One region of the Rhizobium sp. LARHSG275 genome, then DNA from elsewhere that is predicted to be linked to it. Evidence: riboswitches for the same ligand, from Rfam matches in the RefSeq annotation. Region 1 holds a riboswitch; the other holds the start of a gene.
The links. A riboswitch is a leader RNA that binds a small molecule or an ion and turns the genes downstream of it on or off. The one in region 1 is predicted to bind thiamine pyrophosphate.

Region 1 (5,752 bases):
ATAGATCTCGACCTTGCCGCCCAGCGCCGCAGTAAGCCGTGGCAAGTGCTCGATCGGAGTCGGGCCGAAGGTGAGCGGGTAACGTTCGAACTTTTCCAACAATGACATCAATCAGGGCCTCCGTACCGATTCGTGGCACAAGGCTAGCTGATATCTTTTGAAAGGTGCTCTCTAATTTTCCTGCAAGAACTTTCTCGATTGAGATCAATTTTCGCTATCATACACCACTTCTTCAATTGTGAGATCCAATATGAAAGTTTCTTCCACAGTGGATTTTGACGGAATAGACCTCAAGATTTTACGCGCTCTTCAATCGGAGGGCCGGCTCAGCAATGCCGATCTTGCCGAGCGCGTGAATGTCAGCGCTGCAACTTGCCATAGGCGAACTCAGCGCCTTTTCGAGGAGGGCTACATCACCGGCGTTCGGGCGGAGGTCGCGCCGAGCGCCGTCGGCCTCAGCGCGATGGTGATGGTTGGCGTGGTATTGGATCGCTCCACACCTGAGAGCTTTGGCGCATTCGAGGGCGCTGTCATGGAGCTGAAGGAAGTGCTGGACTGCAGTCTGGTAGCCGGAGATTTCGATTACCTCCTGAAAATCCGCGTCCGTGACATGGCCGATTTCAACAAGCTGCACGGCCAGAAGCTAATCGCCCTGCCGGGCGTGCGCCAGACGCGCACTTTCTTCGTGATGAAGGAAGTCAAGGAGAACGCGAGGTTGCCCTTCTAGGCGTCTTCGGCGGCGATCCGTTTGCCGCGCCGTTTTCGTCTGACCGGGATGCCTGGGCCGCGATCATTCCCTCCACGATCGGAGACTGAGGCGGCGCTCCATATCGTGCAGTTGATTGCTTCAGCCGTAGAGCGGTGGACGACAAAGTGGTCTTGACGGTTGCAGCCAAAGAAAGGAAGTGCAATATATGCAATAATATATGCGAACTTATATTCTTATAACCTACTGTTTTACCACCAGTACGAATTCTTATATTCGATAATTGGCGTTATAACAGAAAGTATATCCTATCGAGTACGTTGCTTTATGTATCAACTTCATCAAATGTCCCGCAACTCGGCTTCCGATATCACAACAGGACAGACTTTTTCCTATGAAGCTGAACCCTTGCAGGCGACATCATCGCCGGCAGGTTTACACAAGGAGCACGATGGCATGGAGCGCAACAAGAAATCAGACAAGTACCTTGCCGACTCGCGTTTGCGGGCAGCGGCCGTCGACCACCGGCAGAAGGACTCTGCGTCGAAGAAGAAGACCCTTTTTCAACAATTGCTCTTGGATTGGGCTTACGGCTGCGACCTCTTTTATCCAATCCAACGACATGAACATTTCGCAAAGAGCGAGGAGGACGACAAAGGCGCTAAAATCCGTAGGTGAGGGTTACGAGTGTATAGAACTCGGAGAGTTCGGACGGGCCGCCACGTTCCCGATTTAAGAGTCAGTCTTGTTTCCAAATTCCAGGGTGAAATCGCCGACGCAGTCGCCATCGGTTTCAAACTCCAACAACAGCTCGGCGCGCGGGGGTGGAGGTTGTCATCGACGATATCGATGCGATGCAAGCGAAGGACAGCTTGGGCCTAGGCTTCACAGGTGCGGGCCAATAAGGCTAAGAACATCGAAAGGTGGTAAGCAGTCAATCGATAACCTGGCCCTTATCCGGTACACGCAAGGCGCAGTTCAAACCTTGCTGCAGGAAGCAATGCTCGCCTACCAAAATCACAAAATTTGACCCGCACAGTTCGCCCATCAAATCTGCCGCAGAAAAGGAGTTCATTTTCAGTGTTATTATCTTCTTTGAAATGCATCCGCATCGCCGGACTTGCAGCGGTCGGCATGGTGCTGGGCACGCAGATTGCTTTTTCACAAGGATCGTCCACGCGGTCTCAGTGGCTGAACACGCCGGGATCTCGAGTAGAAGCGCTTGCGGTCCTCCAGACCTTGAATGCCGCTCTCCTGAGCAACGCCAGTGCTACGTTGACCCTTGACCGCTGGTGCGCGGCGCATAAGCTCGCGCCGGAAGGTTCCAAGATCGTAGCACAGCGTGTCCGCGGGCAAGACAAGCCGGCCGACGAGCACGTCCGTGAACTTCTGACCGTCGGACCCGGTGAGCTGGTCGCTTATCGCCGTGTCCGCCTGGTCTGCGGCGACCGCGTCTTGTCGGAAGCCGACAATTGGTATGTACCCGCAAAATTAACTGCAGAGATGAATCGGGCTTTGAAGACCAGCGATATCGCGTTTGGCAGAGCCGTTCAGGCTCTTAATTTCACTCGCACAAACCTGTCTGCCACGTTGCTCTGGTCCCCCCTATCCGAAGGCTGGGACATGGACGGCTTAACAGCGCATGAAACAAGTTCCCTTAGCCTGCCGCCGTTCCTGCTCGAACATCGTGCCGTCCTTAAACTTCGAGACGGAACGCCGTTTAGCGCCGTGGTCGAAAGCTACACGGATAATGTGCTAGACTTTCCAGTTCCGCGGTTGCTTTCTCGATAGAGCTTGTGCGACGGCCATCCAATTCATTTTTCGAAAGAGAACGGGTGAACGCGAGTCATCTTGATCAGTGTCAAGCACTGCAGCTCAGGGCAATGACGCTCCGCACGGAGAATGAACGATGCATGCAATCTTATGGAATGGCCGCAGGACCAGTCACATGCTTCGCGACCGTGACCTAGCTGTCACAATGGCACGCGCGTGAGTGTAACCTGCATCCCAAGCCACCGCGGATCGTCGCTTGACAGTACCTCGGCAACCCTCTACCCATTTTCGCATTCACCAGGGGGGTCCCGGCAAGGGGCTGAGATACTGCTATCGCGCGCAGTGACCCGTTGAACCTGATCCAGTTCATACTGGCGTAGGGACGGTGCAAGCGCTCCAAGGCAGTGGATTCACGCGTGGAATCCGTGCCGGCGTCTTTTCATCATTCCGGCTGAGGACTGGGTCTCCAATCGAAAACTTGGAGCCTCAAACCATGAATATCGCAGGCACCCCAACCGTCACCACCGGCCCCTTGCCGGCATCCAAGAAAATCTACATTCGGGGAGAAGTCCATCCCGAAATTTGCGTGCCGATGCGCGAAATTAGCCTGCATCCGACATCGGGCGAGCAGCCCGTCGTCGTCTACGACTCCTCCGGCCCCTATACGATCGAGGGCGCCGAGATCCGTATCGAACAGGGGCTGCCCTCACTGCGACGCGACTGGGTTCTCGCCCGCGGCGACGTCGTGGCGTATCAGGGCCGCCATGTCCGTCCCGAAGACAACGGCTTCGCCAGCGGCGAAAGGCTGACGCCCGAATTTCCCACGCTACGCCAGCCGCTGTGCGCGAAGGACGGCAAGGCCGTCACCCAGTTCGCCTATGCGAGGGCTGGTATCATCACGCCGGAAATGGAGTTCATCGCTATACGCGAAAACCTTGGCCGCAAGGTGCACGCGGATGCGATGGTCCGCGACGGCGAAAGCTTCGGCGCGCACATTCCGGACCATGTGACGGCGGATTTCGTCCGGCAGGAAGTGGCGGCGGGTCGGGCAATCATCCCCGCCAACATCAACCATCCCGAAGCCGAGCCGATGATCATCGGCCGGAATTTCCTGGTGAAGATCAACGCCAATATCGGCAACTCGGCTGTCACCTCGTCGATGGCGGAAGAAGTCGAGAAAATGGTCTGGGCGACCCGCTGGGGCGCTGACACGGTCATGGATCTCTCCACCGGCCGCAACATCCACAACATCCGCGAATGGATCATCCGCAATTCGCCGGTGCCGATCGGTACCGTGCCGCTCTATCAGGCGCTGGAGAAGGTCGAGGGCATTGCCGAGAACCTGACCTGGGAGGTCTATCGTGACACGCTGATCGAGCAGGCCGAGCAGGGTGTCGACTACTTCACCATCCACGCCGGCGTGCGGCTCGCCTATATCCCGCTGACTGTCAATCGTGTTACTGGCATCGTCTCGCGCGGCGGTTCGATCATGGCGAAGTGGTGTCTCCATCATCATCGCGAAAGCTTCCTATACGAACATTTCGAGGAGATCTGCGACATCTGCCGCGCCTATGACGTTTCCTTCTCGCTCGGCGACGGCCTGCGCCCTGGCTCCATCGCCGATGCCAACGACGCAGCGCAATTCGCCGAACTGGAAATACTGGGAGAGCTGACCAAGATCGCCTGGGCGAAAGACTGCCAGGTTATGATCGAGGGCCCCGGCCATGTGCCGATGCACAAGATCAAGGAGAACATGGACAAGCAGCTCGAGGTCTGCGGCGAGGCACCTTTCTATACGCTTGGGCCGCTGACGACCGATATCGCACCAGGCTACGATCACATCACCTCTGGAATAGGCGCAGCCATGATCGGCTGGTTCGGCACCGCGATGCTCTGCTACGTCACGCCGAAGGAGCATCTCGGTCTTCCCGATCGCAATGACGTCAAGACCGGCGTTATCACCTACAAGATAGCGGCTCACGCGGCTGATCTCGCCAAGGGGCATCCGGCAGCACAGCTGCGCGATGATGCGCTCTCGCGTGCCCGTTTCGAATTCCGCTGGGAGGATCAGTTCAACCTCTCGCTGGACCCCGAAACTGCCCGCAGCTTCCACGACGAGACGCTGCCTAAGGAAGCCCATAAGGTGGCGCATTTCTGCTCGATGTGCGGCCCGAAATTCTGTTCCATGCGAATTTCCCACGACATTCGTGCCGAAGCCCAGAAAGAAGGGCTGGAAGCCATGGCCGCGAGGTATCGCGATGGCGGCGATCTCTACATGCCGATCGCCGAAGCGGCGAAAACGCCAACCGGAGAATGACGATGCACATTCTCGTCAAGGGAGCCGGCGTTGCCGGCCTCACCGTTGCCTGGCAGCTCTACCGGCACGGTCTCCGGGTCAGTGTCACTGAACATGCCGACAAGGTCGGGGCTGGCGCTTCCGGCTTTGCCGGCGGCATGCTGGCGCCATGGTGCGAACGGGAAAGCGCAGAGGAGCCGGTACTGGCGCTCGGCCGTCTTGCCGCCGATTGGTGGGAGGCGGCATTGCCCGGCCATGTCCATCGCCGGGGAACACTTGTCGTGGCGGCCGGGCGCGATGCCGGCGAACTCGACCGCTTTTCCCACCGGACAAGCGGATGGGAATGGCTGGACGAGCAGGCGATCGCGTCTCTTGAACCTGATCTCGCAGGCCGTTTCCGTAGGGCACTGTTCTTTCGACATGAAGCGCATCTCGATCCGCGACAGGCACTCTCGGGGCTGGCCTCCGGACTCGAGGAAGCCCGCATGCGTCTGACACTCGGCGCCACGCACAATGCTGACATTGCCCATTATGATCGCGTGATCGACTGCACCGGGGCTGCCCAGATCGGCCAGCTGCCCGGATTGCGCGGTGTTCGCGGAGAGATGCTCTGCGTCGAAACGAGCGAGACAACGCTCTCTCGTCCCGTTCGCCTGCTGCATCCGCGCCACCCCATCTATATCGTGCCGCGCGAAAGACATCGCTTCATGATCGGGGCGACGATGATCGAAAATGACGATACCGGCCCGATTACCGCGCGTTCGCTGATGGAGTTGCTGAATGCCGCCTACACGCTCAATCCTGTGTTCGGCGAGGCAGGGGTCACGGAAACTGGCGCGGGCGTGCGGCCAGCTTATCCCGACAATCTGCCGCGTGTGACGCAGCAGGGGCGCACCTTCCATGTCAATGGCCTCTACCGCCACGGTTTTCTGCTGGCGCCGGCCATAGCAGGCGAGGTGGCGCGGCTTCTTCTTGAA
Region 2 (5,752 bases), on a different contig from region 1:
GGCGGCCGGATCTCCCGGTGTCACGCGCACGATGACGAAGACGATCGTGACGACGAGAAACATCACGACGATCATGCCGAACAGGCGCTGGAGGATGTAGCGTATCATGAATGCCTGGCAAACCCTTGCAGATGCTGCAAAAAAGAAGACTGATACCGGCCACGACGGGCCGGTATCGCTGGCGATGTTTACTTCTTGATCGAAGCATTCCAAAAATACGGCCACGGAGCCGGATCGACGCCTTCGAGCTTGGTCGATTCCGCCGAAACCGCGTTGAAGTCGCCGATCTTCATGAAGGGTGCATCGGCATAGATCGCCTTCTGGACATCGGCCCAGAGCGCCACGCGCTTCTTCGGATCGACTTCCGATGTAAAGGCATCGACGGCGGCCTTGCGGGCCGGCGTATCCCACCAGCCCGGCGAACTGGTCGAGAGCGAGCCGATCAGCGCCGGCTCGGGCAGGAAGGGGCTATGGGTGATGTAGATATCCCAGAGCTTCGGATCGGTGCGGCGCTGGGTCAGCGTCGCCCAGTCCACAACCTGCATATCGACGGTGAAGCCGGCAAGCTTCAGATATTCGGCGGCGACCTGCGCCATCTTGTAGTGGAATTCGTACTGGCGGCTGGTCAGGATACGGATCGGCTCGCCGTTGTAGTCGGCCTTCTTGGCGGCGGCCGCCGCCCCTTCCGGATCGGCGACATTGTAAGCGCCTTCGACGCCGGCATCGGTCGACCAGGCAAAGGTCTTCGGATAGATCGCGCCGTCGAGCGCATAGAAATCCTTGCTGCCGAAGGCGGCGGCCAGCATGTCTTCCATGCTGAGCGCCTGGCGGATCGCCTTGCGGACCTCGACATTCCCGGCAATACCTTCCTTCGTGTTGAAGACGAAGACCGGATAACCGAAGGGCTTGAGGATGATCGGCTGCGAGGCGGTCGAAGCCTTCAGCTTGTCGTAGGATTCGACGGGGATCGAGTCGACATAATCATACTGGCCGGAAACGGCGGCTTCGACGCGGGTGTTCGGATCCGGCACCGGCACGAAGCGGATCTCATCGAGATATTGATGACGGGCGCCGCCATAACCATTGCTGTCGCCTTCGCGTGACTTATAGCCATCGAAACGGACGAGCTGGATATACTGGTCGGCCTTGCGCTCCTTCAGCATGTAGGGACCGGTGCCGATGAAGTCCTTCATCGGCTCGTCCTGCTTTTCCGACGGGATGATGATCGCGGCCGAATTGTTGAAGGCAAGCAGCGAGGTCAGCGGCGCATAGGGCTGCTTCAGCGCAATCTTGACGGTCGCCGGATCGACGGCGGTGACGGACTCGATGAAGCCGGCCACCTGCTTGCCGCGCGAAGCGATCTTCATCCAGCGGCCAAGCGAGGCGACGACATCTTCCGAGGTCATATCGGTATTGTCGTGGAACTTGATGCCGGTTCTGAGCTTGATCGTATAGGTTTTGCCGTCGGCGCTGATCTCAGGCAGGCTTTCGGCCAGAAGCGGCGTTACGTTCCAGCTCTTGTCGAAGGTGTAGAGCGTTTCGAAAATGTGTTGCGTGACGATGCCGACCAGATCGGCCGTCGACGACATCGGATCGAGCGTTGGCGGTTCGCCGATCGTCGCGACGTTGATGACGCCGCCCTTTTCCTGGGCAAGGAGTGTCGAAGGCAGGGCGATGAGCGCAGTGCCGAGAAGGAATGCGACCAGTGTTTTCATGTGAGAGCTCCCGTTTAGTTCCACAATTATGTAATTCATCTTTTTGTAACAGAATAGGGGATGGATCGATCCTGTCAAGCACGAGCGACGGATTATGCTAGGGCGGATAGCCGGACGCCGGAAAAACACACAATCTTCGGCTGCGCCCGGCTGCACCAAGACCGCGCATTGTGCCAAGGTGAGGCGATCGCCCTGAGTCAGGCTTCAAGGGAACGGGAGAACAGCATGAGTATCGACTTCAACGACGGCAAATGGCTGAACGAGCCGGCGCAATGGCAGGCGACCGACGCCGGCCTTACCTTGACCACCGATGAGAAAACCGATTTCTGGCGAGAAACCCATTACGGCTTCACCCGCGACAGCGGCCATTTCCTCGCCTTTCCCACCACCGACGGCTTCACCGCGCAGATCCGCGTCCAGGGCGAATTCCGCACCCTCTACGACCAGGCCGGCCTGATGGTGCGCATCGACGAGAAACGCTGGGTGAAAACAGGCGTCGAGTTCACCGACGGCGAAGCCTTCCTCAGCACCGTCGTCACCGACGGCAAATCCGACTGGTCCGTCGCTCAGCCCTTCCGCGAATTGGAAGATTTCCGCATCCGCGTGACGGTCGCCAACGGCGCGTTGCGCATCCAGGCTTCACGCGACGGACGCCACTGGCCGCTACTGCGGTTAGCGCCCCTCCCGGCTGCCGAGCGCTATGAGGTGGGGCCGACTGCTTGCACGCCGGAGCGGAGCGGGCTGAGGGTGCGGTTTTCGGAGTTTTCGATTGGGCCGGCGATTACCACCGATCTTCATGACTTGAGCTAGGGGATTTCGATGTCGTATTCTCGACGGCAATATACGAATCCAGATAGTGGAGTCCAAGAGGCACCCCGGCAGAGATTATCCGCGGGGTGCGCATCTCTTAAAATCGTTCATCATCATCGCGCGGCGCAGCCGCAGGACTGTCATTTTCGAGATGACATCCGCCCCGTTCTCTGCGAAAAAGGGCGTGATGAGAGACAGGGGCGTTCGTCGACAGACGGGCTGAGAAGCACCCTTCGAACCTGAACCGGATAATGCCGGCGGAGGGAGTCGCTCGGGGCCGCGGCACCGTCCGCATGAACCGCCCCGTGCCCGCCCCCGCCTGAAAGGGGCCATATGCAGACCAGGACCACACCAGGAGCGATGCTGAAGGCGATGCGCGAGAAGCCGCCGCTCGTTCAGTGCATCACCAATTACGTCGCCATGAACATCGCCGCGAATGTCCTGCTTGCATCAGGCGCCTCGCCCGCCATGGTGCATGCCGCCGAAGAAGCCGGCGAATTCGCCGCGATCGCCAGCGCTGTGACAATCAATATCGGCACGCTGTCGACGCAATGGATCGACGGCATGCAGGCGGCTGCGAAGGCGGCGACATCAGCCGGCAAACCCTGGGTGCTCGATCCGGTCGCCCATTATGCCACCGCCTTCCGCCGCAATGCGGTCGCCGAACTGCTGGCGCTGCGTCCGACCATCATCCGCGGCAACGCGTCCGAGATCATCGCGCTTGCCGGCGGAGAAAGTCGCGGCCAGGGGGTCGATAGCCGCGACCCGGTCGAGCAAGCGGAAGGTTCGGCGCGATGGCTTGCCGAGCGGCAGCGGGCGGTCGTCGCCGTAACCGGCGCCGTGGATTTCGTCACCGACGGCGAGCGGGCCGTGCGCATCGAAGGCGGATCGGTCCTGATGCCGCAGGTCACGGCACTCGGCTGCTCGCTCACCTGCCTCGTCGGCGCCTTTGCCGCGACGGCACCTGAAGACACCTTCGGAGCGACGGTCGCAGCCCTTGCAACCTTCGCCATCGCCGGCGAGGAGGCCGCCCTTGGCGCGGCCGGCCCCGGCTCCTTCTCCTGGCGCTTTCTCGATGCGCTGGCCGCGCTCGACGCCGAAACGCTGGACGCCAGGGCAAGGATATCAGCCGCATGAAGGCTTTCGACCTTTCGCTCTATCTCGTCCTCGACCCCGATCTCTGCGCCGGGATCGGCATGGTCGAAACCGCGCGCCTTGCCGTTGCCGGCGGCGCCACCATGGTGCAGCTGCGCGACAAACATGCCGGCACCATCAGGATGATCGAGACCGGCCGCGCCTTGAAACAGGTGCTGGATAGGACCGGCGCCCTCCTCATTGTCAACGATGACGTCGAGGCGGCAATCGCCATCGGCGCCGATGGTCTGCATATTGGCCAGGAGGACATGGATGCGCGTAAAGCCCGGGCGATGGTCGGTGCTGAGATGATCCTTGGCCTGTCGGTCGAGAGCGAAGCGCTTGCTAACGCCGTCGATCCTGATCTCATCGATTACACCGGCGTCGGGCCGGTGTTTGCGACACCGACCAAGGCCGATCACAAGCAACCGATCGGCTTTGACGGCCTTGCAAGGCTGGTCAAGGTCTCGCCGGTGCCATCGGTCGCGATCGGCGGACTCAAGGCGGATCATGTCGTTCAGGTGTTCGCCGCAGGCGCCAAGGGACTTGCCGTCGTCTCTGCCATCTGCGGCACGCCCGACCCCGAAGCGGCCACGGGCCGCATCGCTGCAGAAATTCGAAAGGCCCGCGCATGATCCGCAACGTTCTCTCGATCGCCGGCTCTGATCCCTCCGGCGGCGCCGGCATCCAGGCCGATCTCAAGGCCTTTTCCGCCCGCGGCGTCTACGGCATGGCGGTGCTGACCGCGCTGACGGCGCAGAACACGCAAGGGGTAAGCGGCGTGCATCTGGTGCCGCCGCAATTCGTCGCCGATCAGATCAATGCCGTCTTTGCCGACGTGCGCGTCGATGCCGTCAAGATCGGCATGATCGCCAATGCCGGCATCGCCGAAGCCGTTGCCGGTGCGCTGACTGACCACCGCGACATTCCGATCGTCATCGACCCGGTCATGATCGCCAAGGGCGGAGCCGCCCTGCTGGCGCCCGAGGCGGTCGACGTGCTGACCCGCCGGCTGCTGCCGCTTGCCACGCTTCTGACCCCGAACCTGCCGGAAGCCGCCGCCCTGCTGCACCAGCCGGTCGCGACAAACCGCGCTGACATGGCGGCGCAGGCCGAGCGCCTGCTAGCACTTGGCCCGGCCGCGGTGTTGGTCAAGGGCGGCCATCTCGACAGCGACGAGAGCCCCGACGTGCTTGCCACCGCTGCCGGCCTGCACTGGTTCGAAGCCAGGCGCGTGCCGACCAAGAATACCCACGGCACCGGCTGCACGCTCTCCAGCGCGCTGGCGGCCGAGCTCGCCAAGGGCGCCTCGGCGCGGGAGGCCGTCGCCATCGCCAAGGATTACCTCGCCGGCGCGGTCGCGGCTGCCGGCAACCTCACCGTCGGCTCCGGCCATGGACCGGTGCAGCACTTTCATGCACTCTGGAAAGGCGGCGAATAGGCACTCGCTCAACCAAACATGCCGACTGAAACGGCCGGCCGTTGGGCGAGCTTTACAAGAGCTGGGCGGACCCGTCGGTGCGGATGATCTGAAGCCGGCTTGCTGGCCTCGTCGCCTGCCCTATGCTAGGGGACAGTCCCTTTAAGAGGCGAAGCCGTCATGCTGCCATGGATCCAGCTCGATTCCGCGACCATTCCCGGTGAAAACGGCGAATTGCGGCTGAAGCGGCGCGGCAGCGAGTTCTCGATCATGCTCGGCGCCAACGAGTTGATGAACAGCCGTCTCAGCGGCTCGGAGGAGGCACTGGCGACCCTTTCCTGGGATCGGATCAAGGCGCACCCGAAGCCGCGGATCCTAATCGGCGGCCTCGGCATGGGCTTCACCCTGCGCGCCGCCCTCGCCGTCCTTCCCGAAGATGCCGGCGTCACCGTCGCCGAACTGGTGCCGGCCGTCGTCGCCTGGGCACGCGGGCCGATGGCCGAGGTCTTCAAGGGCTGTCTCGACGATCCGCGGGTCGGCATCCATCAGGGCGATGTCGGCGACGCGATCCGCACCGGCAAGACCGCCTATGACGCCATTCTGCTCGATGTCGATAACGGTCCTGATGGCCTGACCCGCAAATCCAACGACCGGCTCTACGATTTTGCCGGCC

Region 2: linked by a shared signal. The riboswitch ahead of thiM (hydroxyethylthiazole kinase) and the one ahead of thiC (phosphomethylpyrimidine synthase ThiC) in region 1 are both predicted to bind thiamine pyrophosphate.

The regions. Positions count from the first base shown of each region.
Region 1 covers NZ_JBIXJN010000031.1:50,964-56,715, reverse strand. Annotated here, with positions in the region: gene ACIPSK_RS30325 (1-aminocyclopropane-1-carboxylate deaminase) at 1-108, opposite strand, end outside; gene ACIPSK_RS30320 (Lrp/AsnC family transcriptional regulator) at 251-727, shown strand; gene ACIPSK_RS30315 (hypothetical protein) at 1,034-1,384, shown strand; gene ACIPSK_RS30310 (hypothetical protein) at 1,841-2,497, shown strand; TPP riboswitch at 2,769-2,880, shown strand; gene thiC (phosphomethylpyrimidine synthase ThiC) at 2,973-4,796, shown strand; gene thiO (glycine oxidase ThiO) at 4,799-5,752, shown strand, end outside.
Region 2 covers NZ_JBIXJN010000001.1:21,503-27,254, forward strand. Annotated here, with positions in the region: gene ACIPSK_RS00110 (ABC transporter permease) at 1-108, opposite strand, end outside; gene ACIPSK_RS00115 (ABC transporter substrate-binding protein) at 189-1,715, opposite strand; gene ACIPSK_RS00120 (DUF1349 domain-containing protein) at 1,941-2,525, shown strand; TPP riboswitch at 2,712-2,808, shown strand; gene thiM (hydroxyethylthiazole kinase) at 2,859-3,662, shown strand; gene thiE (thiamine phosphate synthase) at 3,659-4,294, shown strand; gene thiD (bifunctional hydroxymethylpyrimidine kinase/phosphomethylpyrimidine kinase) at 4,291-5,100, shown strand; gene ACIPSK_RS00140 (spermidine synthase) at 5,260-5,752, shown strand, end outside.